DNA from 2 places in the Cupriavidus sp. GW822-FHT02D05 genome. Region 1 is predicted to be linked to the other one. Evidence: riboswitches for the same ligand, from Rfam matches in the RefSeq annotation. Region 1 holds a riboswitch; the other holds the start of a gene.
What was found. Region 1 has a riboswitch for ZMP and ZTP ahead of AC1RQK_RS17215 (LysE family translocator). Riboswitches for the same ligand answer to the same signal wherever they lie in the genome.

Region 1 (10,887 bases):
GCGGCAGCGCTTCCAGCGCACCGCCGGCCCTCCCCGCGTCGCACTGGCACCGCCGCGTGCTGGCGCTGGCGTTCCCGATCATCCTGGCCAACCTGACCCAGCCGATCCTGGGTGTGGTCGATACCGCCGTTGCCGGCCACCTGCCGGACCCGGCCTACCTGGGCGGCGTAGCCGCCGGCGGCCTGTTCTTCAGCTTTGTGTTCTGGGGCTTCGGCTTCCTGCGCATGGGTACCACCGGGCTCGTCGCGCAAGCGTATGGCGCCCAGGACGGCGCGGCGCTGCGCGCCACCCTGGCACGCGCCCTGATGCTGGCCACCGTCATCGGGCTCGGCGTGCTGGCCGTGCAGATGCCCTTGATCCACGGCGCGCTGGGCCTGATCGGCGGCAGCGACACACTCCAGCATCACGCGCGGGTCTACAGCCATGCGCGGATCTGGGCGGCGCCTTTTGCGTTGTGCAATTACGTGGTGCTCGGCTACCTGCTGGGCTGCCAGCGCGTGCGCCTGGGCCTGCTCATCCAGCTCTTCATCAATGCGGTGAACATTGCCTCGGTGCTGCTCTACGTTTATGTGTTCGACTGGGGCATCGCGGGGATCGGCGCCGCCACCTCCACCGCCGATGCGTGCGGCTTCGTGCTGGGCGCCGCGCTGCTCTGGCGGCTGCGCCCGCACGGCTTGCCGCCCCTGCGCTGGGCGGTGGTCGCCGACGCGCACGAACTGAAGCGGCTGGTCGCCCTCAACCGCGACATCTTCATCCGCACGCTCTGCCTGGTGGCCAGCTTCGGCTGGTTCGCCCATGCGGGCGCCCGGCAAGGCGACGTGATCCTGGCGGCCAACGCCCTGCTGCTCAACTTCCAGACCTTCATGGCGTACGCGCTCGATGGCTTCGCGCATGCGGCCGAGGCACTGGTGGGCGCCGCCATCGGCACCCGGGACCGGCACGCCTTGCGCCGCGCGGTCCGGGTCACGATGATCTGGGGCGCGGTGGGGGCGCTGTGCTTCTCCCTGGTGTATGCCTGCGCCGGAGAATGGATCATCGCCCGCCTGACCGACCAGCGGACAGTCCACGACGCGGCGGTACGCTACCTGCCGTGGGCGGTTGCCCTGCCGCTGGTTTCCGTGTGGGGCTTCTTGCTTGATGGCGTGTTTATCGGCGCCACCAGCACGCGCGACCTGATGCACTCGATGGCCTTGTCGTTCGCGGCGTTCATGGTGGCGGCGCTTGCGCTGGCCGGCCCGTTCGGCAACGATGGCTTATGGGCGGCGCTGCTGCTGTTCATGGCCGCGCGCGGCGTCACGCTGGCGCGGGTGTTCCCGCGCATCGAGGCCAGCCGCCTGGCGTGATGTCGAACATCACCGGACTTCGGTGCCTGGCATCCCGCCTCGGGGTGGCTGCCGGCAGTTTGATCTTTGATCTCGCAGGCGTTGTATCCCTATCCTTCGGACCTGGTCATTGCCACGAAAGGCGGCTTGGTGCGGCCAGATCGCCGCTCCTGGGTTCGGGATGGCCGCCCCGACCATTTGCGGGCCGCGGTCGAAGGCAGTTTGCAGCGCTTGCGGCTGGAGCGCATCGATTTGTATCAACTCCATGCGCCTGACCCGAACGTGCCATTTGCCGAGTCGGTCGGAGCCCTGGCTGACTTGCAGCGCGTAGGAAAGATCCGCCATATCGGCATCTCGAACGTGACGGTCGCGCAGCTCGATCTGGCACGCAGCATCACGCCCATCGTGTCGGTGCGGCCTGCGGGCGCTCAAGGGGAAGCAGGTCGCCACGCGTCACGGCCTCACGCATGCGGCCCTGTCTATTGCATGGCTACTCGCGAAATCGCCGGTCATGCTGCCCATCCCCGGCACTCGATCCATCGATCACCTCGAGGAAAACGTGCGCGCAGCAGCCCTCACGCTGGCGCCAGGAGACTTCGACGATTTGCGATGAACAGGCGCTAGCGCTTGCAAGTGGCGCGACCCACCTCCGTGCGTTCTCGAACAGGCTCCGGCCGATCGCCGAGCAGATCGTGAGACGTCCGTGACCTTTAGAAGTGCTGCTTTTTCTTCACGTCGATCACGAAACCGGCAAGCCAGGCTTCAGCCAATGAGATCGGCACCTGTCGTAAGGACAATCTTTCCAAAGTGTGTGCCGGAATCGATCAGCTCGTGAGCGCCGCGAGCGTCGACAAGCGCAAAGGTCTTGTAGACAACCGGCTTGATCCTGCCGCTCTCGATGTGCGGCCAGACCTGCCGCTCGAGTTCATCGATGATGGCCGCCTTGTCCGCGGATGTGCGCGATCGCAATGTCGAACCCATATGCGTCAGACGTTTCGTCAACATCGGCAAGACGTTGAGATCCTTCGCCGGCCCCTTGATCACGCCCACCTGGAGGATCCGTCCGTCCATGGCTGCGGCGTCATAGTTTCTAGCCACGTAGTCGCCGGCAATGATGTCGAGGATCACGTCGACACCTCTTCCATCGGTAAACCGCTGCGCCTCGGCGACGAAATCGTCCTCGCGGTAATCTATCGCGAGGTCTGCGCCTAGCGCCAGGCTGGCCTCGCGATGTGCCTGCGAGCCAACTGTCGTGATGATTTGCGCAGCGCCGAATGCCTTCGCCAGCATGGTCGCCGTGGTACCGATACCTGACGCGCCGCCATGGATCAACACCGATTCGCCGGCAACCAGCTTGCCGCGCTGGAACAGGTTCAGCCATACCGTCATCAACGTTTCGGGCATGGCCCCCGCTTCCACCAACGTCAGGCCTTTGGGGATATGCATCGTGTTGCAGGCGTGCGCGACCGCATATTCTGCGTAGCCACCACCAGGAATCAATGCACACACCAGTTCGCCGATCCGGAATTGGGACACGTCGGCGCCAACGGCAACCACTTGACCTGCCACTTCCAGCCCCGGAATGTCCGAAGCGCCGGGGGGCGGATCATAGAGCCCTTTGCGCTGGAAAACGTCTGGACCGTTCACGGCAGCCGCGTGGATGCGGATCAGAACCTGATCGGTGGCCGGCACCGGCACCGCGCGCGTAGTCGGCACCAGCACCTCAGGACCGCCGGGCTGTTTGATCTCAATGGCCGTCATGGACGACGGCACACGATAAGTTGAAGCAGGCATGGATGGCACTCCTTGTATAGATGAGCCTCGATTGATCCGGGCGGATCATGGAACGAGGAACTCTGGCGTTCAGTCTAGGCCTCGACGCTGATGAATATGTGCAGCATTATTCGTGTTGTCAGATGCAAATTTGCATCAGGAGGGCGGCACGATGAACTGGGATGACGCGCGAGTGTTTCTCGCGGTGGAGCGCGAAAAAACGCTCCGTGGCGCGGCCAGGACGCTCAACCTTGATCAGGCGACGGTCGGCAGACGGATTGCGGCACTAGAGCACGCCCTACGTGCAACGCTCTTCCTGCGCACCTCTGACGGTTACGCGTTGACCGCCGCAGGCGAGGCCGCGCTGAGATCGGCGGAAAAAATGGAACACGCCGCACACGAACTCGTCAGACGAACGCAAGGCACGGATACACGGCTTGCGGGGGACGTAAGAGTCACCAGCACCGACTTGATTGCGCTCGAATTCCTGCTTCCGGCCATCGAACGCCTGCATGCTGCGCATCCCGAAGTGCGCGTCCTGCTGGACACGTCGACGCGCATGCTAAGTCTGGCAAAGCGTGAAGCGGATATCGCGGTCCGCTCAGTCAGGCCGGATAATCCCGATCTTGTCGCGCGGCGCCTGGCTCGCTGGCCCATGGCGCTCTTTGCATCGAAGGCATATCTCGACCAGCACGGCAAGCCCGCCGCGGGCTCCGCCTTCGCGGGCCACGATCTCGTTGCCTATCAGGGAAACTGGACCGGGAATCGATCACCGACGCTTGCTGGCGAACCGATACACGCGGGGCGCATCGTATCGACCTTCAATTCCAGCCTCATGCTGCGTACCGCGGTAAAGGCCGGCCTCGGCATCGGTGAGCTTCCGATCCATCTGGCTGAACACGACGGCCTCGTGCAGATAGGGCCGGAACCCGCACGTGGGGCGGTCTACGAAATCTGGCTCGTCACGCATCAAGACCTTCGGCATACCGCGCGCATCACAGCAATGATTGACGGCATCGTCGCCGCGTTCGAAGATCACACAACCCCCACAAAATAGTCACGCACGACGTAGCTGCGACTGCTGCGCGGATGCAGGTGGCCAACTTGTCAGGAGATGCGAAATGACCAGCAAGAACACGATCTGTCTGTGGTACGAAGGTGGCGCCGTTGACGCCGCAAACTTCTATGCGCAGACGTTCCCCGACAGCGCTGTCGGCGCTGTCCACCGCGCACCGGGCGACTATCCTGGCGGCAAGCAGGGCGATGTCCTGACGGTTGAGTTCACCGTCGCCGGCATCCCCTGCCTTGGGCTGAACGGCGGCCCGTATTTCAAGCACAACGAGGCATTCTCTTTTCAAATCGCGACGGACGACCAGGCCGAAACCGACCGCTTGTGGAACGCGATCATCGGCAACGGCGGCCAGGAAAGCACATGCGGCTGGTGCAAGGACCGGTGGGGCTTGTCATGGCAGATCACCCCGCGCGCTCTCACCGCGGCAATATCCGACCCCGATCCCGCTGCGGCCAGGCGCGCGTTTGACGCGATGATGACCATGAGAAAGATCAATATCGCCGCGATAGAAGCGGCACGGCTGGGCCAAAACCTATCCGCAAGTTGACGGAGCGTGTCCCCGGCGTCGCCCTTGTGGGCGACGCGAACGCGATCATGGCACGGTTACCTCCGGAAGTGCCGGCACGTTGGGAACGGAATCGAGGAAGACATAGAGCGCCGCGATTTTCTCGTCACGAACGAGGATCACATCCCAGCCCGTATAGTCGGGGGCTTCGCCGCGCGGGCCAGAACCCCAAGCCAGACGACCGGCGTTGTGGAGAGCCTGAGGCTTACCGTGCGGTGTGTAAGCATAGTGCGGGTGCGTCGCGCGAAGATCCCCCGCGAATTTGTCGAGAGCGTCGTGCCCAACGAATACACCCGTAGGCACGTAGAGCACGCAGTCCTCGGTATAGAGCGCCTCGATCGCCGCGCGACGACGCGCTGCGTCGCCTTCGCCGAAGACCTCCTGGAGGTTGCGATCAAGCAGTTCATGGGTACGGTCATTCATAACACACTCCTTAATCGATGACTGTGGACCTTTGCGGTCGCATGGGGTGGAAATCTCTTAAGTCTCTTGCATGTCCATTTCCTGTAGCAGCTGCTTCAGGAAGATGCGGGATGTGGTGCCGCGCTACTGAGCGAGGACCAAGGTCTTCGTGACGGCGGTGATGACGGCTAACTGTCCTTCGAGTCTGCGTACCATGATCTATCTCCTGGGTGGCGTGGTGCGACGAGTAAGTGCGACGAGTGGTGCGACGAGACAAATCTATGACGTCATGCTAATTTTCGAAATAGAAATGAATGAAAACCATCGTTGCAGGATTGTCGATGTCAAAACTACCGGATTTCGAAGGGCTCGCGATGTTCGCGAAAGTTGCCGAAGAAGGCTCGTTCGCTGCGGCGGCAACTGCCATGGGGGTCTCGGTCGCCACGGTCTCCAGGGCCGTTACCCGTCTTGAAGAACGGCTGGGAGGTCGACTGTTCAACCGCACCTCCCGACGACTTGCACTCACGGACTATGGCCACACGCTTGCCGAGCGAGCGGCGAGAATCTACGCGGAGGCTGAGGAAGCGGAGGATTTCGCACGTGAGACGTCAAGCCGGCCACGTGGTCTCGTAAAGCTCGCGGCGCCGCTCTCCTTTGGTGCTCGCTGGGTGGCTCCGCTGTTGCCCGAGTTCTTTCGGACCTATCCGGATATTTCCGTCGAACTTCATCTCACGGACGCACAGACTGATCTGATTGGCGATGGCTTTGACGCCGCCCTGCGCATCGCCATCATGGAAGACTCGTCACTCGTCGCACGTCTCATTGCACCTGTGCGGCGATTTGTCGTGGCATCTCCAGCCTATCTGTCTCACCATGACCATCCTCAGCACCCGCAAGACCTTGGCGCCCACCAGTGCCTTACCTACACCAACAGGAGTAAGCGCGACGTCTGGCGATTTACCCATGAAAGTGGCGAGGAATGCACCGTCACACCAACCGGAGCGTTGCGAGGAACGAGCGTGGAGGCATTGCTGCCCACGGTCCTCGCTGGACTTGCCATCACCGAGCTTCCTGAGTTTGTCGCGACGCAGTATTTCCGGGACAAACAGCTCGAGCCCGTTTTGACCGATTGGCGCTTGCCTGAAGGTGGTTTGTATTTCGTCACGCCCACTGCCCGCGCGCGGCCCGCGAAGGTGAGTGCGTTGGCCGATTTCTTCATCTCCAGACTCACCGCGGCGCAGTGGAGCGCAGAGACGTCTGTGGATGGGGAATCATCCGGGCACCGCAGAAGGTAATTTCCTCTTTCTTCGATGGCCGATCTCAGTCCGACGGACGCCAGTGATCGTCCCAGGTTGGCTGGTTGTCTGTCAGCGCAAGACCACGGCGCCTCCGAGCCTAAAGTATTTTCTCCTGTGCTATGATTTCTGCACTCATGTGACTGGCGCATACAGATAGGGCACTATCGGGGAGCGTGAGGTTGCTAGCCGCCGCGCGCCTGGGCATTACCTACTATCCTTGGAGATGGGTTATGCCTGATTTTGCACAGTTGCTCATGTTTGCTCTTGTGGCGTTGGGAATGGTTTTAACGCCGGGGCCGAACATGATTTATCTAATTTCCCGCTCAATTTGCCAAGGTAGACGCGCAGGCCTCATTTCATTGGGCGGCGTTGCTCTGGGCTTTGTGTTCTACATGCTCTGCGCGGCATTCGGAATTACGGCCTTCGTATTTGCGGTACCTTACGCCTACGATACGCTTCGCTTTGGCGGCGCTTTGTACCTTCTATATCTTGCCTGGCAAGCGGTCAAACCGGGCGGACGGTCCGCATTTGCAGTACGCGACCTGCCGGTCGATACCCCAAGGAAGCTCTTCAGCATGGGGTTTATCACCAACCTGGCGAATCCAAAAATCGCCGTCATGTATCTGTCTCTGCTTCCCCAATTTATTACGGAAGGACACGGCAGCGTTCTTACCCAGTCGCTGGCGCTCGGCGGCGTTCAGATTTCGATCAGCCTCGCTGTGAATGCACTGATCATCGTGACGGCCGGATCGATCTCTACCTTCCTGTCAGGACGCCCGCAGTGGCTATTGGTGCAGCGCTGGCTGATGGGAAGCGTTCTGACAGGTCTGGCGGTGCGGATGGCATACGAATCCAAGAAATAGCAACACCTTGCCAATACGCCGGCGCATCAGCCGGCGGCCAACGTCCGTGGCCCTGAGCAGGCCATCGTGAACCTGCAGGAAGGTGCCCCGAGCGTCGAACTGGCGCATGTGCAGCCCACTGGCCTACCTGGGCGCTGCCGGGGCGCACGACTCACCCAGAACCAGGTCAAGCGGCACATTCACGCTACGCGGTTGCCTCCCCCCCTCCCCGGCCAAGCGGTCAAGCATCAGATGTGCGGCGGCCTGCGCGGCACGCTCGATGTCAAAGCGTAGCGTGGTTAGCGGGGGATACATCAACTCTAGCGTCTCCGGCGTACCGATGCCGATCACCGAAAGGTCTCTGGGAATATCCAGCCCCGCCTTGCGCGCAACATAAATGGCTCCGGAGAGCAGGCGCGTTCCTAGGCCGATGATTGCAGTGGGGGGTGCGGAAAGAGCGAGCATGGTCGCCATTTGGGTGCGTGACGAATCGATCGCCGAGCGTGACATACAGACTAGTGCCGGGTCGAACACCAAACCTGCCTCCGCAAGGGCATCCCGGTAGCCGAGCAGCTTTTCGCGCCCTGGACGAATGTGCTCGCCGGGCCCGAACAACGCGATACGGCGGTGACCCAATGAAATCAGATACGCCATTGCCTGCTTCACACCGCTACGATGGTCCAAATAGACCGCGTCCATTGGTAGCGGCGTTTCCCGATCCAGAATCACCACCGGTAAGCTGCAGCCGCTGAACAGGCTGTCGGCGGGGTCCGCGCTCTCCAGGCTCGGCGCGGCAATGATGCCCTCTAGCCGGCGGGTCTCGAACAGCGCAACCAGTTCGCGGTCGCGCCGTGGCTGGTCCAGTGTATTGCCGACCAACATGGAGTACCCGGCGGCCTGCATATGCTTCTCGACTTCGCTGAAATGCGCCGCCAGCAGCGGGTTGCCGATGTTCGAAACCAGGTAGCCGACCGTCTTGCTACGCCCGGTGCGCAGGTGGCGGGCGGCAAAGCTGGGTTCATAGTTCAGTGCCTCCACAGCCGCATGCACCCGGGCTCGCAGCGCCTGGCTGGCATAGCCGGTGCCGTTCAGCACCCGCGACACGCTGCCAATGGAAACCCCCGCCGCCTCAGCCACATCCCTGACGGAAATCCTTTGCGTCATGGTCTTCCCTAATGAAAACGTTCCACAGTTGGACGCCAAATTTGTTGCCTGCTAAGTTAGCACAAACGGAAATCGTTTTCACATTTCCGCTCACCTAACCCAGACAGCGCCAAACTATCCCATGCAGCAAGACCGTCCTTCGCGCCCTCTCGCCGCCCCCCCTGGCGCCGACTTTACGGGCGAGGCCACGTGTGGATCCCTGAGCGGCAGGCCAGGCGAAGCGCAGTAAGCCTGGCGCGGCTCCGTCCGGAGCATGCCGCTGGCAATCACAACGACAACGGAGACATCCCATGCTTCACAGACTGATCTGTGCGGTCGCGGCCGCGCTCGCCCTGCACACGGCGGGGCCGGTACTGGCCGAAACCTATCCCTCACGGCCAATTCGCCTGGTAGTGCCGTTCCCGCCCGGTGGCACTGCGGACATTTTCGGACGGCTGCTCAGCCAGCAGCTCACGCAAAGCCTCGGGCAGCCGGTGCTGGTGGAGAACCGCGCCGGTGCGGGCGGAAACATCGGCGCGGCCGCCGTCGCCAATGCACCGGCGGACGGCTACACCTTGCTGCTGGGCACGATCGGCACCCACGGCATCAACCCGACGCTATACGCCAACCTGCCCTACGACCCAAAGAAGGACTTCCAGCCTGTGGCCCTGGTCTCCTCCGGTGCCAATGTATTGGTCGTCAACCCGACGTTGCCGGCACGCAATGTGAAGGAGTTGATCGCGCTGGCCAAGCGCAACCCGGGCCAGTTGATGATGGGCTCGTCCGGCAATGGCAGCAGCATTCATATGTCCGGCGAACTCTTTGAGCATATGACCGGTACGCAACTGACGCACGTGCCCTACCGCGGCGGCTCGCCTGCACAGACCGACCTGATGGGCGGGCGGGTGCAGTTGATGTTCGACAACCTGCCCACCTCGTTGCCGTTGATCGCCAAGGGCCTGGTACGCCCGCTTGCCGTGACCTCGGCGCATCGCTCGCCCGCGCTCCCGGATGTGCCGACTGTTGCCGAAGCCGGCGTGCCGGGCTACTTCGTGGGCAACTGGAGCGGCATCTTCGCGCCGGCGCATACGCCACCCGACATTGTGAACCGGCTCAATGCCGCGGTTGGCCAGGCTGTGACAAGCGCCACGCTGCGCAAGCGTTACGCCGAAATGGGCGCCGACACCAGCACCGACCTCGGCACCAACGGGAATGCAGGCAGCCGGCCGATGAGCGCGGCGGAATTTACCAGATTCGTCGATGAGGAGATGAGCAAATGGGCAAGGATCGTAAAGGTATCGGGAGCGCGGGCGGAATGAACGGAATGAACGGAATGAACGGAATGAACGGAATCAACGGAATCAACGGAATCAACGGAATCCACGAGACGCAACGGAAGAAAGCATGCAACCAATCGACCATCTGCTGAGGACCGCCAGCGCCACGCCGGCACGCATCGCCTTGCAGGCAGCCGGTGAATCGCTGACCTACGGCGAACTGACGCAGAAGGTACTGGCGCTCGCAGCGGCGTTCCAGGCGCTGGACCCCGTGTCCGGATCGCGCGTAGGCATTTGCGCCGGCAATAGCGTGCAGCATGTGTTGGCGCTGCTGGCTACGCTGGCCGCCGGCAAGTGCTGGGTGCCACTGAATCCACGCGCCTCGGTCCACGAACGGGCCCGCATCGTCGACTTCACCGAGCCGTCCATCCTGGTGGTGGAAGACAGCAGCCACGGCCAATCCGGCACGACCACACTTGGCACCCGCGTGATCACCTGCGGGCCGCAGGCATCCGGCCCGGACAGCATCGCCGCGCTACTGTGTGCCTGGCGCGGCCGCGTCCCGCTACGCACGCAGCGCGAGCTTGGCGAAACGCAGGCCATCAAGTTCACCGGCGGCACTACCGGTGCGCCCAAGGGGGTGATGCAGTCGCTGCGGTCCTGGAACACCACGGTGGTTTCCATCCTCACCGCGATGCAGCTGCGCGATGACGAGCGCTATCTCGCCGTGGCCTCCATCACCCACGGCACATCCACGTTCCTGCTACCCGTGTTCGCACGTGGCGGCACCATCGTGCTGGCGGATTCGACCAGGCCGCGCGCCCTGCTCGATCAGTTGGAGCGCGAGCGCATCACCGCGGTGTTCATGCCGCCCACGCTGATCTACGATTTACTGGACGAGCCCGGCGTGCGCGAACGGGACTGGTCCGCGCTGCGGCACCTGATCTATGCGGCAGCGCCGATGCGCGCAGACCGGATTGCCCAGGCCATTGATGTTTTTGGCACCCTGGAGACCTCGTTCGGGCAAACCGAGGCCCCCGGCATCATTGCCTTCCTGCCCGCTGGCGAATTGCGCGATCCCGCCCGCCACGGCAGCGTCGGCCGCGCCACCTGCCTGACCGAACTCGCCATCATGGGGCGCGACGGCAAGCTGCTGCCGGCTGGCGAATCCGGCGAGATCGTGGTGCGCGGCG
Region 2 (10,887 bases), on a different contig from region 1:
TGTACTGACTGCTACCTGGGCCGCTTAACAGCGCCCCGCCCTCTCAGGCGCTTACTTCAGCGTCTTGAGGCGATTGCTCGCCGCCTGCGCGCCCTCGGTGCCGGGGTATTTGGCTACCACCTGCTCCAGGGTCTTGCGGGCTGCGGGCTTCTGGCCCGATTCGATCTGGTTGTTGGCGATGGCGATCAGCGCATCCGGCACCTTGGGGTGATCCGGATAGGCCTGCACCATGTTCTGCAGCACCGAGGTCGAGCCGCGGTAGTCGCGCTGCGCGTACAGCGAGTTGCCGAGCCAGAACTGCGCCAGCGGCACGTACGGGCTCTGCGGGTACTTCTTGATGAAGCCCGCGAACACGTTGCCGGCGCCCTTGAAGTCCCCGGTCTGGAACTGCTTGAGCGCGGCATCGTATTCGGTCTTCTCGCCAGGTTGCGACAGCCCTTCGCGGCCATCCACGGTGACCTGTTGCGGCTCGAATTTCTTCAGGCGCGCATCCAGGTCCGCGTAGTAGTCCTTCTGCTGCTTTTGCAGCGTCGTCACCTCGTTCTGCAGCATCTCGTTCTGGCCGCGCAGTCGCGCCACTTCCTGGCGCAGACCTTCGAGCTGGTTCTGCATGTCGAGCTGGGCGCGGCTGTTCTGGTCGATGCGCTGCGATGCCGTCGCCTGGAAACCGTTGAACTGGTCCCGCATGTTGACGATGGCTTTGCGCGCCTCGTCATCGTCGAACACGCCGGCCCGCGCCTGTGCCAACGGCAGCAGGCTGGCGCAGGACATCGCAGTAAGCAATACCAACTTGGAGACGCGTGCTTTCATGAGATGGCTGTCCGCAGATTAGTACGTGATGTCCGCGCGGCGGTTTTCCGCCCAGGCGGCTTCGTCGTGGCCGGTTGCCTTGGGCTTTTCCTTGCCCAGGCTGACGGCTTCCATCTGGGTTTCCGGCACGCCCAGCGAGGACAGCGAGCGGCGCACGGCTTCGGCGCGCTTCTGGCCCAGTGCCAGGTTGTATTCGCTAGTGCCGCGATCGTCGGTGTTGCCCTGAATCAGGATGCGGCGGCCCTTGTTGGCGGCCAGGTACTTGGCGTGCTCCGACAGCATGCCCTGGTAGTCGGACTTGACGCTGTAGCTGTCGAAGTCGAAGTACACGCTGCGCTTGGCCAGCGGGCTGTTCGGATCGTTCAGCGGATCACGCGACACGTCCACCGGCGCCACGGCGCGGGCGTCGGTCGAAGGCGTACCCTTGTTGCCGGCACCGGCGTTGGCGGTGTCGTCCAGCTTGACACCGGAGCTGCAAGCGCCGAGGGCCAGCAGAGCGGCGACGGCAAGGGTTTTGGTCATCATATTGGTCATGGCTAGGAACTCCTCGTTTATTGCATGAATGGTCCCCAGGACGGCTCGCGAACCTCGCCGGACTGGAGCGACAAAACCTGCCGGGTACGCCCGTCAGTGGACACTGCCGCCAGCACCGAGCGACCTCCCACCCGGGTGGCATAAAGAATGTACTTGCCGTTGGCGGCGAAGCTCGGAGCCTCGTCGTTGGCGGTGTCGGTCAGCGAGGTCACATCGCCGTTGCCGAGATCCATCAGCTGCAGCTTGAAGCCGCCGCTGCGGGTGATGTAGGCCAGCTGCTTGCCATCCGGGGAAATGCGCGGGCTCACGTTGTAGCTGCCCTTGAAGGTCACGCGCTGGGCTGCGCCGCCTTCTTCGCCGCCGGCCGGCATGCGGTAGATCTGCGGCGCACCGCCGCGATCGCTGGTGAAGTAGATGCTGCGGCCATCCGGCGCGTATTGCGGCTCGGTATCGATGGCGCTGCTGCGGGTGAGGCGCTTGAGCCCGGAGCCATCGGCGCCAACCTGGTAGATCTGGGTATTGCCATCGCGCGACAGCGCCACCGCCAGGCGTTGGCCGTCAGGCGACCACGAAGGCGCGCTGTTGTTGCCCTTTTGGTTCGACACCAGTGTGCGCTTGCCGGTCGCCAGGTCGTGCACGTAGACCACGGGCTTCTTGGCTTCAAAGGACACGTAAGCGACCTTGCTGCCATCCGGCGACCACGAAGGCGAGATGATCGGCTCGTTGCTGGTCAGCGCCACCTGAGAGTTCTGGCCGTCGGAGTCCGAGATCAGCAGCTGGAAACGCCCACCCACCCGCGAGACATAGGACAGCCGCGTGGCAAACACGCCGCGCTCGCCCAGCAGCTTCTCGTAGATGTAGTCGGCGATCTTGTGGCCGGTCACGCGCAGCTGGTTTGCGCTGACAGTGAAGGCCAGGCCACCCAGGCTGGTGCCCTTGACGGTGTCGTAGAGGCGAAAGCGCACGTCGTACTGGCCGTTGCCGGTGGGTGTGACGCTGCCGGCCACGAAGGCATCGGCGCCGCGCGCCTTCCAGCTGCCAAGATCGGCATTGGCAGACTCCGCCACCGTGGCGCCGCCCGGGTCGACATTGCGGAAGCGGCCGCTGCGCTGCAGGTCGCTGCGGATGATAGCGGTGAGATTTTGCGGGGCCTGAGCTTCGCCCTGGAAGTTGGCCGTGGCGATGGGGAGCTGGCTGGCGCCGACGCCGGTGATTTCAACGTTCAATTGCGCCTGTGCGCTGCCGGCCGAACAAGCCAGCACCACGGCCAGCCCGGCAAACAGGGCGTGCGCGCGGGTGCCGTGCCGCTGCGCGGCCAGCCAAAGGGGGGCCCAAAGCTTTCGCATGCTGCTCCTCAATCGAGATCAATATTCATCGAGCGCGGCCGGCAAACGGGAGCCGTGGAACGGGCAAGCATGCTGAAGGCTTGTCGCATGCCCGTATCGCGTGCCCCGGGCACATTTGCCGGCTGCGTCAGGCAACCTGTCATCGTAGCGTTGGGACTGCGGTGCATCGACGTAGGTTGCAATATGTTGCAATTCGAATGTTCCCATGTCGTCACCATCGCCGTCCCTCTTAATCCTTAGGCTTGAAGGTGATCGTGAAGCTGGCTGGCGCCTTGCCGTTTTCGTCGCGGGGCAGCGGATCAGAGCGCTCCACGGCGCGCAGCACGGCGTTGTCCCAGCCCGAATTGCCGCTGGACTTGGATAGCCGCGCGGACATCAAGGAGCCGTCCGGCGCCAATTGAACCGACACCACCGCGGCCGGATTGCCAGGCACGTCTTCGGTAAATACGATATTCGGCTTGACGCGGCGACGCACGCGATCCGGGTAGCCAGGCGAGGCCTTGCCGCCCGAACCGGCACCGCTGCCGGCGCTGCTGCCGACACCGCCGGCGCCGCCGACTGCCGCCCCGCCGCCGGCCATGGCCTGCAGCCGCGCCAGTTCACTGTGGCGCTGGGCATTGGCAGCGGCGTCGCGCTTGGCCTTGGCATCCGCATCGGCCTTGGCCTTCGCGTTGGCGGCGGCCTTGGCCTCGGCGTTAGCCTTGGCTTTGGCGTCGGCGGCTGCCTTTGCCTTGGCGTCAGCCTCGGCACGGCTCTTAGCCTCGGCGCGGGCCTTGGCGTCAGCTTCCTTGCGCTCGCGCTCAACCTGCTCCTTGCGCTGCTCCTGCAGCGCGGCCTGCCTGCGTGCGTCTTCCTTGCGCTGGGCCTCTTTCTTCAGCTCGTCCTTCTTCTGTTCTTCGCGGCGTTGCTCTTCGCGGCGCAGGTCTTCCTTGTGCTGCGCATCCTTGCGGGCCGCCTCCTTGCGGGCCGCTTCCTGCCGCTCGGCTTCCTGGCGCGCGCGCAGGTCGGCCTGCTGGCGCGCCTCTTCGCGGGCGGCGGCCTCGGCCTGGCGGCGCTTTTGCTGCTGGAGGGCGATCTCGGCGTCTTCTTCGGCACGAGACCTCACCGCTGGCGCAGGAGGCGCGGGACGGGCTTGCACGACGGGCAGCGGTGCGGGAGGCGGCGGGGGCGGCGGTGCGGTAGTGGCCGGGATCTCATCCCAGAGCTCGGCTTCGGCGCCCACCGGGGTGCTGCTCTGCCAGTGCACGCCGAAATACAGCACGATGCCCAGCAACAGGTGCATGAAAACCGCGAGCAGGAAGGAACGCAGGGTTCCCCGCTCCGGGGCCGGCTGATAAGGATAGGCGGCGGTTTTCATCGCGTGGGGCGGTGCTTACTTGGGCTTGACCATCAGGCCGACGCGCTTCACGCCGTCGGCCTTGAGCACTGACATGACGTCCAGCACGGCCTCGTACTTGACCGAGCGGTCGGCGGCGATCACCACCGGCTGATCGGGATTCTCGTTCTGGCGCTGATGCACGAAGTCGATCAGGCCCTGCTTGTCGAGCTTGCGCTCAAAGCTGTTGCCGGCGTTATCCTTGCCGCGCGCGGTCAGTGCGCCGTCCTCATGCACGGTCACGACAATGGGGGGGGCCTTTTGCTGCTGGGTGGCGTTGGCCACGCTGGGCAGGTCAACCACGGCGGGATTCACGATCGGTGCCGCCACCATGAAAATGACGAGCAGCACCAGCATCACGTCAATGTAAGGCACGACGTTGATGTCGGCACTGGCCCGGCGGCGCGAGCCGCCACGGCGCTGTATCGCTGCCATTGCTGGTTCTCCTTGACCGAAGACGTTGGTGGCTTCGGCGCTTTAGCGGGTCTGCCGTTGCAGGATGTTCAGGAACTCTTCCATGAAGCTCTCGAAGCGGATGGCCAGGCGATCCACTTCGGTGGCGTAGCGGTTGTAGGCAATGACCGCCGGAATCGCCGCGAACAGGCCGATAGCGGTGGCGACCAGCGCCTCCGCAATGCCGGGCGCCACGGCCGCAAGCGTTGCCTGCTGCACATTTGACAAGCCGCGGAAGGCGTTCATGATCCCCCATACGGTGCCGAACAAGCCGATGTACGGGCTGACCGAACCTACCGACGCCAGAAACGGAAGATGCGACTCCATCACATCCATCTCACGCTGATAGGCCGCGCGCATCGCACGCCGTGCGGCATCGAGCAGCGCGCCGGCGTCATTGTTGCGCTCGCGCGCCTTCAGGTACTCGCCCATGCCGGACTCAAAGATCCGTTCCAGCGCGCCTGTGTTGTGACGATTGTTGGCTGCGCTCTGGTACAGGGCCTGCAGGTCGCCGCCGGCCCAGAAGTCGCGCTCGAACCCCTCGGTCTGGGTCCGCGCGGCGCGCAGGGAGAAATGCTTGCGGAAGATATATGTCCACGAGAACAGGGACATCACCAGCAGCAGGGCCATGACGGCCTGTGCCAGCACACTGGCGTGCAGCACCAGCGAAATGATCGACAGGTCTTGCGTGACGGTCACGGGATTCATCGAGCGGTCTTGATGGTTGCAAGGACGGGAGCGGGAATGGGAGTCGGGCGAAATGTGCTACGATCAACACACCCAACCCGGATGGCGCCAGTAGCCAGCAATTGCTCACCACGCCAGGCTTCTTGGGCGAATTGGACCGACGCCGGGCCAACCCGTTCAATCTGTGTCCGGATCTCAAGCAAGTCGTCCAGACGGGCGGGGGCATTGTAGTCCACCGCCGTGCTTCTGACGATGAAGACGACGCCCGACTCATCGGCCAGCGCTTGCTGTTCGATGCCAAGCGAGCGCAGCCACTCGGTACGGGCGCGCTCGAAGAACTTGAGGTAATTGGCGTAGAACACTACGCCGCCCGCGTCGGTGTCTTCCCAGTACACCCGCAAGGCCCACACATTGTTGCTCATGGCCGCGATTGTAACGGCAGCCAGCCCGACCCGGTGTAAACCCTTGTCCGACATTACAACAATTACATTACCTGACGGACAAGGCATTGACTTTCGGTCTTTGGCCCCGCAGCACCGTCTTGCAGCGGGCCAGCGCCTCGCGTTAAACTGCCGCCAACCATTCCATCTTGCGCGACTGGCGAAGTCAGTGGGCACTACCACGAGGAAGCGCAAAGTTCTCTGGCGCGATGTTTCAAGCGCCTGCCGCTCGCCTGGGCAGCGAATGGGAAGCAGGGTGCGCCCTGCGCCGGATAGCTAACGCGTCCAGCGCCGGTCGCCTGTGCCTTCCCCGCGCGCCCTACCCCGAAGCCATTCGGAAGTCCCCTTTTTTCAGACGAGTTTTCGCCATGTTCGAACGCAGCCGCTATACGATCGACCAGATCGACCCCGAGCTTTTTGCCGCCATCCAGAAGGAAGACCAGCGCCAGGAAGAGCACATCGAGCTGATCGCCTCGGAAAACTACACCTCGCCGGCCGTGATGGCCGCGCAAGGCTCGCAACTGACCAACAAGTACGCCGAAGGCTATCCCGGCAAGCGCTACTACGGTGGCTGCGAGTACGTCGACGTCGTGGAGCAGCTGGCCATCGACCGCGTCAAGCAACTGTTCGGCGCCGAAGCCGCCAACGTGCAGCCCAATTCCGGCTCGCAGGCCAACCAGGGCGTGTTCTTCGCCGCCCTGAAGCCGGGTGACACCATCATGGGCATGAGCCTGGCCGAAGGCGGCCACCTGACCCACGGCATGGCGCTCAACATGAGCGGCAAATGGTTCAACGTGGTCAGCTACGGCCTGGACGCCAACGAAGACATCGACTACGACGCACTGGAAAAGCTGGCGCAGGAAAAGAAGCCCAAGCTGATCATCGCCGGCGCCTCGGCCTTCGCCCTGCGCATCGACTTCGAACGCATCTCCAAGGTAGCCAAGTCCATCGGCGCCCTGTTCATGGTCGACATGGCCCACTACGCCGGCCTGATCGCCGCCGGCGAGTACCCCAACCCGGTGCCGCACGCCGACTTCGTCACCACCACCACCCACAAGAGCCTGCGCGGCCCGCGCGGTGGCGTGATCCTGATGAAGGCCGAGCATGAGAAGGCCATCAACTCGGCCATCTTCCCCGGCATCCAGGGCGGCCCCCTGATGCACGTGATCGCCGGCAAGGCAGTCGCGTTCAAGGAAGCCCTGTCGCCCGAGTTCAAGACCTACCAGCAGCAAGTGGTCAAGAACGCCCGCGTGCTGGCCGAAACCCTGATCGAGCGCGGCCTGCGCATCGTCTCCGGCCGCACCGAAAGCCACGTCATGCTGGTCGACCTGCGCGCGATGCAGATCACCGGCAAGGAAGCTGAAAAGGTCCTGGGCGAAGCACACATCACCGTCAACAAGAACGCCATCCCCAACGACCCGGAAAAGCCGTTCGTCACCTCGGGCATCCGCCTGGGCTCGCCGGCCATGACCACCCGCGGCTTCAAGGAAGAAGAAGCCCGCCTGGTGGCCAACCTCGTCGCCGACGTGCTGGAAAACCCGCACGACCTGGCCAACATCGCTCGCGTACGCGAGCAAGTGGCAGCCCTGACCAAGCGTTTCCCGGTCTACGGCTAAAGCCCAGCGCCACCCGCCCCCCCGCGGGTGGCCGGCAGCCCCGCCGCGGCGCACGCCGCGCCTGCGGCGGGCCTTGCCAACCCGGCCCGGCGCGACACAGAATGACAAAACGCTGCCTGCGCGGCACGCGCCCCGGCTCATACTTCGAGGTGGTCAGGCATGAAATGCCCTTTTTGCGCTCACTCCAACACCCAGGTCCTGGACACGCGCATGTCGGAAGAAGGCGATACGGTGCGCCGCCGCCGCCGCTGTGAATCCTGCGACCGCCGCTTCACCACCTATGAGCGGATCGAGCTGTTCTTCCCCGCCATCGTCAAGAAAAACGGCTCTCGCGCGGACTATACCCGCGACAAGCTGAAAGACTCGATGCGCCTCGCCCTGCGCAAGCGCCCGGTCTCGGCCGAAGCCATCGACGCCTCCATCACCCGCATCGAAGAAAAACTGCTCGCCCTCGGCGAGAAGGAAATCCCCAGCAGCCAGGTCGGGGAACTGGTCATGCGCGAGCTGCGCCGGTTGGACAAAATTGCTTATATCCGGTTTGCTTCGGTGTATCGGAGTTTTGAGGATGTGTCGGAATTCCGCGACATGCTGGATGAGTTTTCGGCGTCTACCCCACGGAAGCAGTAGAAAAAGTAACGTGGACGTTGTTTAATTCCTCCCAAACTGGGTCCTAGGTGGCAATTCCTATATCTATATTTCCACCTGGGTTGCAGTTACAAAAAATAGAACAAAGCCAAAAGAACGTAGTCTTTTCGGACGAGGGTCAAGATGGGTCAGTCAAGCTGTCGGGGGACGGCCGGCTTCACCATGCTCGAAGCATTGGTGGCAATCGTCGTGCTCGCCATCGGCGTGCTCGGCGTGGCAAATCTTCTTATCAAATCATTCCGATTCTCCCAACAAGCGTCCTATGACACGCTGGCGCTGCAGCTCGCCAGCGATATGGCAGACCGCATGCGGGCTAACAGCGCCCAAATGCTCGCCAGTAACAGCAGCTACTTCTTCGACACGAGCACCGGCGCCCCGGCGGTGCCGACGGGCGCCAATTTCTTTACCACTCCATGCACGTCCGGCAGCCCGGTTTGCGCAGCCAACATGGTCACGTTCGATTTGGCCGAATGGACGCGACGCGTCCAGACGGCCCTGCCGGGTGGGCGTGCAGTAATCTGCCGGGACTCCAGCAACTATTCCACCTCCGCAGGCTACACCTGGGCGTGCAACGCCACGGCCGGCGGCACGGGCCAAGCCAGCGATAGCCCGATCGTCATCAAGATGGGCTGGGTATCTCGATTCGCCGACAAGCCGGGGGTAGATGTCGCGACCGGTACAACCATGCCAGACACGCAAGCCGCCGACGGCTCGGCAACGCCACAAATCGTTATTGTGGCCAACCCGGGAGTCAGCAATTGAGAACGCTCATGGCCGGCTCCGGACAACCACCCCGTCGTCGCCGGCGAAGCTCAGGCTTCTCCATGGTCGAACTGATGGTTGCACTGACGCTTGGCATGCTGGTGCTGGTTGCATCAACTTCCTTTTACCTACTGACCCGCAGCACCTATAGCAGCATCAATGACAGCGCCAACCTCGAGGAGCGCGGTCAGTTCGCGATCGGCGTCGTTTCACGAATGTTGCGTCAGATTGCCTACACGCCTCCGGCCAGCGATGGTGGCTCAATGCAGATCAGCTCGCAGATGCTGATGGGACTGGACAACTGCTCAACTCCCTCGGACAACGAGACGCTGGGTTGCGATGCTGGCGCCGCCGTCAATGCCAGCGACGTGTTGCTGACTCGATTCTTCGGCGTCGGGACGGCGGCTGACCCGACCGTGAGCGATGGATCCATGGTGGATTGCTCCGGACAAGCCGTCGCCGCGCCGTCCAGCATCGATAGTGCGGCAAGTCAACGCGGACTCTCGATTCTCTATGTGCAGAACGGCGCCGATGGCCTGCCCTATCTGATGTGCAAATACCGGCGGCGCGCATCCGGCAAGGAGACGTCTACCTTTGTCGCGCAGCAACTTATCCCGGGCGTAGAGAACTTGCAGGTGCTCTACGGCATATCCACAGATGACGATGAAGTGGCGGACAAGTTCGTTCCCGCCAGCCAGGTCGGCGCAGCCGAATGGGCACGCGTCTATGCGCTGAAGGTGGCTTTGGTCGTGCGAGGCGACAATGCAAGCGCAGACAGTTCCGGGCAGCCCACGATCCAGCTCTTCGGTCCTATATACAACGGCGCCGATGGCACGTTCACGCCGACTCAAAACCCACAGTCCGCGCGCCGCCTGTTCACGGCAACGGTGCAAGTGCGCAACTACCTGAGTTGCATGCAGGGAGATCCTTCGTGCCTCTGAACCCTCCAGCAGTGAAATATCCAGCCCGCGGCTTTGCCCTGGTCACCGCGCTGATCATGCTGCTCGTCATATCCGTGCTGGCACTGGGTGGCGCGAGATTGGCGCTGGACTCAAAACGCACAACCCGCAATCAACGCGATTTCGAGATTGCGTTCCAGGCAGCTGAGGCCGCCTTGCGCGATGCCGAAATGGACATCCAGAACACAACCGGCCCCAAGAGCCGCTCGGTAATTTTCCAGCCGACAGCGGCGACGGGCTTCACGGTCGACGGTGGATGCAATATCGGGACAACGGTAGCCGCTCCCTACCAGGGCCTGTGCAATACATTGGCAAATATCAATGCACAGATATGGAACACCGTTAGCTGGAGCGCTTCTGCCACCAACCCGCAGACGGTGGCCTACGGTACCTTTACGGGCCGGACATTCCCGACCGGGACGGGCCTGACTCCAAGCCAGAAGCCTCGCTACATCATCGAGTTGCTTCCTGATCAATCCATTGGCGGCGCCGTTGACAACACGCGCTATATGTATCGGGTGACAGCGGTTGGCTTTGGCCCCAACAACGCCACCCAGGCAATGGTTCAGTCGCTGTACCGCAAGACGGACAACTAGAACAGCCAGCATCGAATCGGGAACGAATTCATGAATACACTCCGACGCCTGTTGCCTCTGTGCGCGATGCTATGGGCTACTGCACTTTGGGCTGCAAGCACGCCTAGCGTGCCAACCGTGACAATTGCGCAGACCCCTCTATTCGGGCAATCGCAAAACATTCACCCCAACCTGATGATGACGCTCTCGGTAGAGTTCCCGACTACGGGTACTGCCTACCGCGGCCCCTTGAATTCGAAGAACGTCGACACGTCATATAACTACAATACGACTTACCTCGGTTACTTCAATGCAGCCAAGTGCTATACATACGACAGCACCAATGGCTATTTTGCAAGCAGCGGCAACGCCTCCGGCAATGGAGGCCATGAATGTTCCAGCGCATTTAGCGGAAACTTCATGAACTGGGCCGCGTCGTCCTCGATCGACGAACTGCGGATGGCGATGACCGGCGGCGACCGCGTGGTGGACACCACGACCCAGACGGTCTTGCAGCGTGCCGTGCTCCGATCGGACTTTTTCCGCAGCAATAGTTACTTCCCGGTCAAGAGCGTCACGGCCGTCAGCAACATCAGCAGCGCGCCGAGTGCGGTAACGCCGTTCTCGTACAGCACGATTTATATTGCTTCGTGTGGCAACCACATCTTCTTCTCCGATGCGGACG

Region 2: another riboswitch for ZMP and ZTP. It lies ahead of glyA (serine hydroxymethyltransferase); the one in region 1 lies ahead of AC1RQK_RS17215 (LysE family translocator).

The regions. Positions count from the first base shown of each region.
Region 1 covers NZ_JBXAOE010000012.1:19,214-30,100, reverse strand. Annotated here, with positions in the region: gene AC1RQK_RS17255 (MATE family efflux transporter) at 1-1,343, shown strand, start outside; partial or broken gene AC1RQK_RS17250 (aldo/keto reductase) at 1,410-1,727, shown strand; gene AC1RQK_RS17245 (aldo/keto reductase) at 1,702-1,935, shown strand; gene AC1RQK_RS17240 (NAD(P)H-quinone oxidoreductase) at 2,085-3,116, opposite strand; gene AC1RQK_RS17235 (LysR family transcriptional regulator) at 3,268-4,152, shown strand; gene AC1RQK_RS17230 (VOC family protein) at 4,217-4,714, shown strand; gene AC1RQK_RS17225 (nuclear transport factor 2 family protein) at 4,760-5,155, opposite strand; gene AC1RQK_RS17220 (LysR family transcriptional regulator) at 5,476-6,429, shown strand; ZMP/ZTP riboswitch at 6,559-6,642, shown strand; gene AC1RQK_RS17215 (LysE family translocator) at 6,663-7,295, shown strand; gene AC1RQK_RS17210 (LacI family DNA-binding transcriptional regulator) at 7,419-8,438, opposite strand; gene AC1RQK_RS17205 (Bug family tripartite tricarboxylate transporter substrate binding protein) at 8,729-9,736, shown strand; gene AC1RQK_RS17200 (AMP-binding protein) at 9,822-10,887, shown strand, end outside.
Region 2 covers NZ_JBXAOE010000015.1:145,613-156,499, reverse strand. Annotated here, with positions in the region: gene ybgF (tol-pal system protein YbgF) at 52-810, opposite strand; gene pal (peptidoglycan-associated lipoprotein Pal) at 829-1,344, opposite strand; gene tolB (Tol-Pal system beta propeller repeat protein TolB) at 1,362-2,690, opposite strand; gene tolA (cell envelope integrity protein TolA) at 2,920-4,047, opposite strand; gene tolR (protein TolR) at 4,063-4,500, opposite strand; gene tolQ (protein TolQ) at 4,543-5,226, opposite strand; gene ybgC (tol-pal system-associated acyl-CoA thioesterase) at 5,223-5,627, opposite strand; ZMP/ZTP riboswitch at 5,789-5,891, shown strand; gene glyA (serine hydroxymethyltransferase) at 6,014-7,261, shown strand; gene nrdR (transcriptional regulator NrdR) at 7,421-7,888, shown strand; gene pilV (type IV pilus modification protein PilV) at 8,030-8,668, shown strand; gene AC1RQK_RS20930 (PilW family protein) at 8,677-9,609, shown strand; gene AC1RQK_RS20925 (pilus assembly PilX family protein) at 9,600-10,223, shown strand; gene AC1RQK_RS20920 (pilus assembly protein) at 10,254-10,887, shown strand, end outside.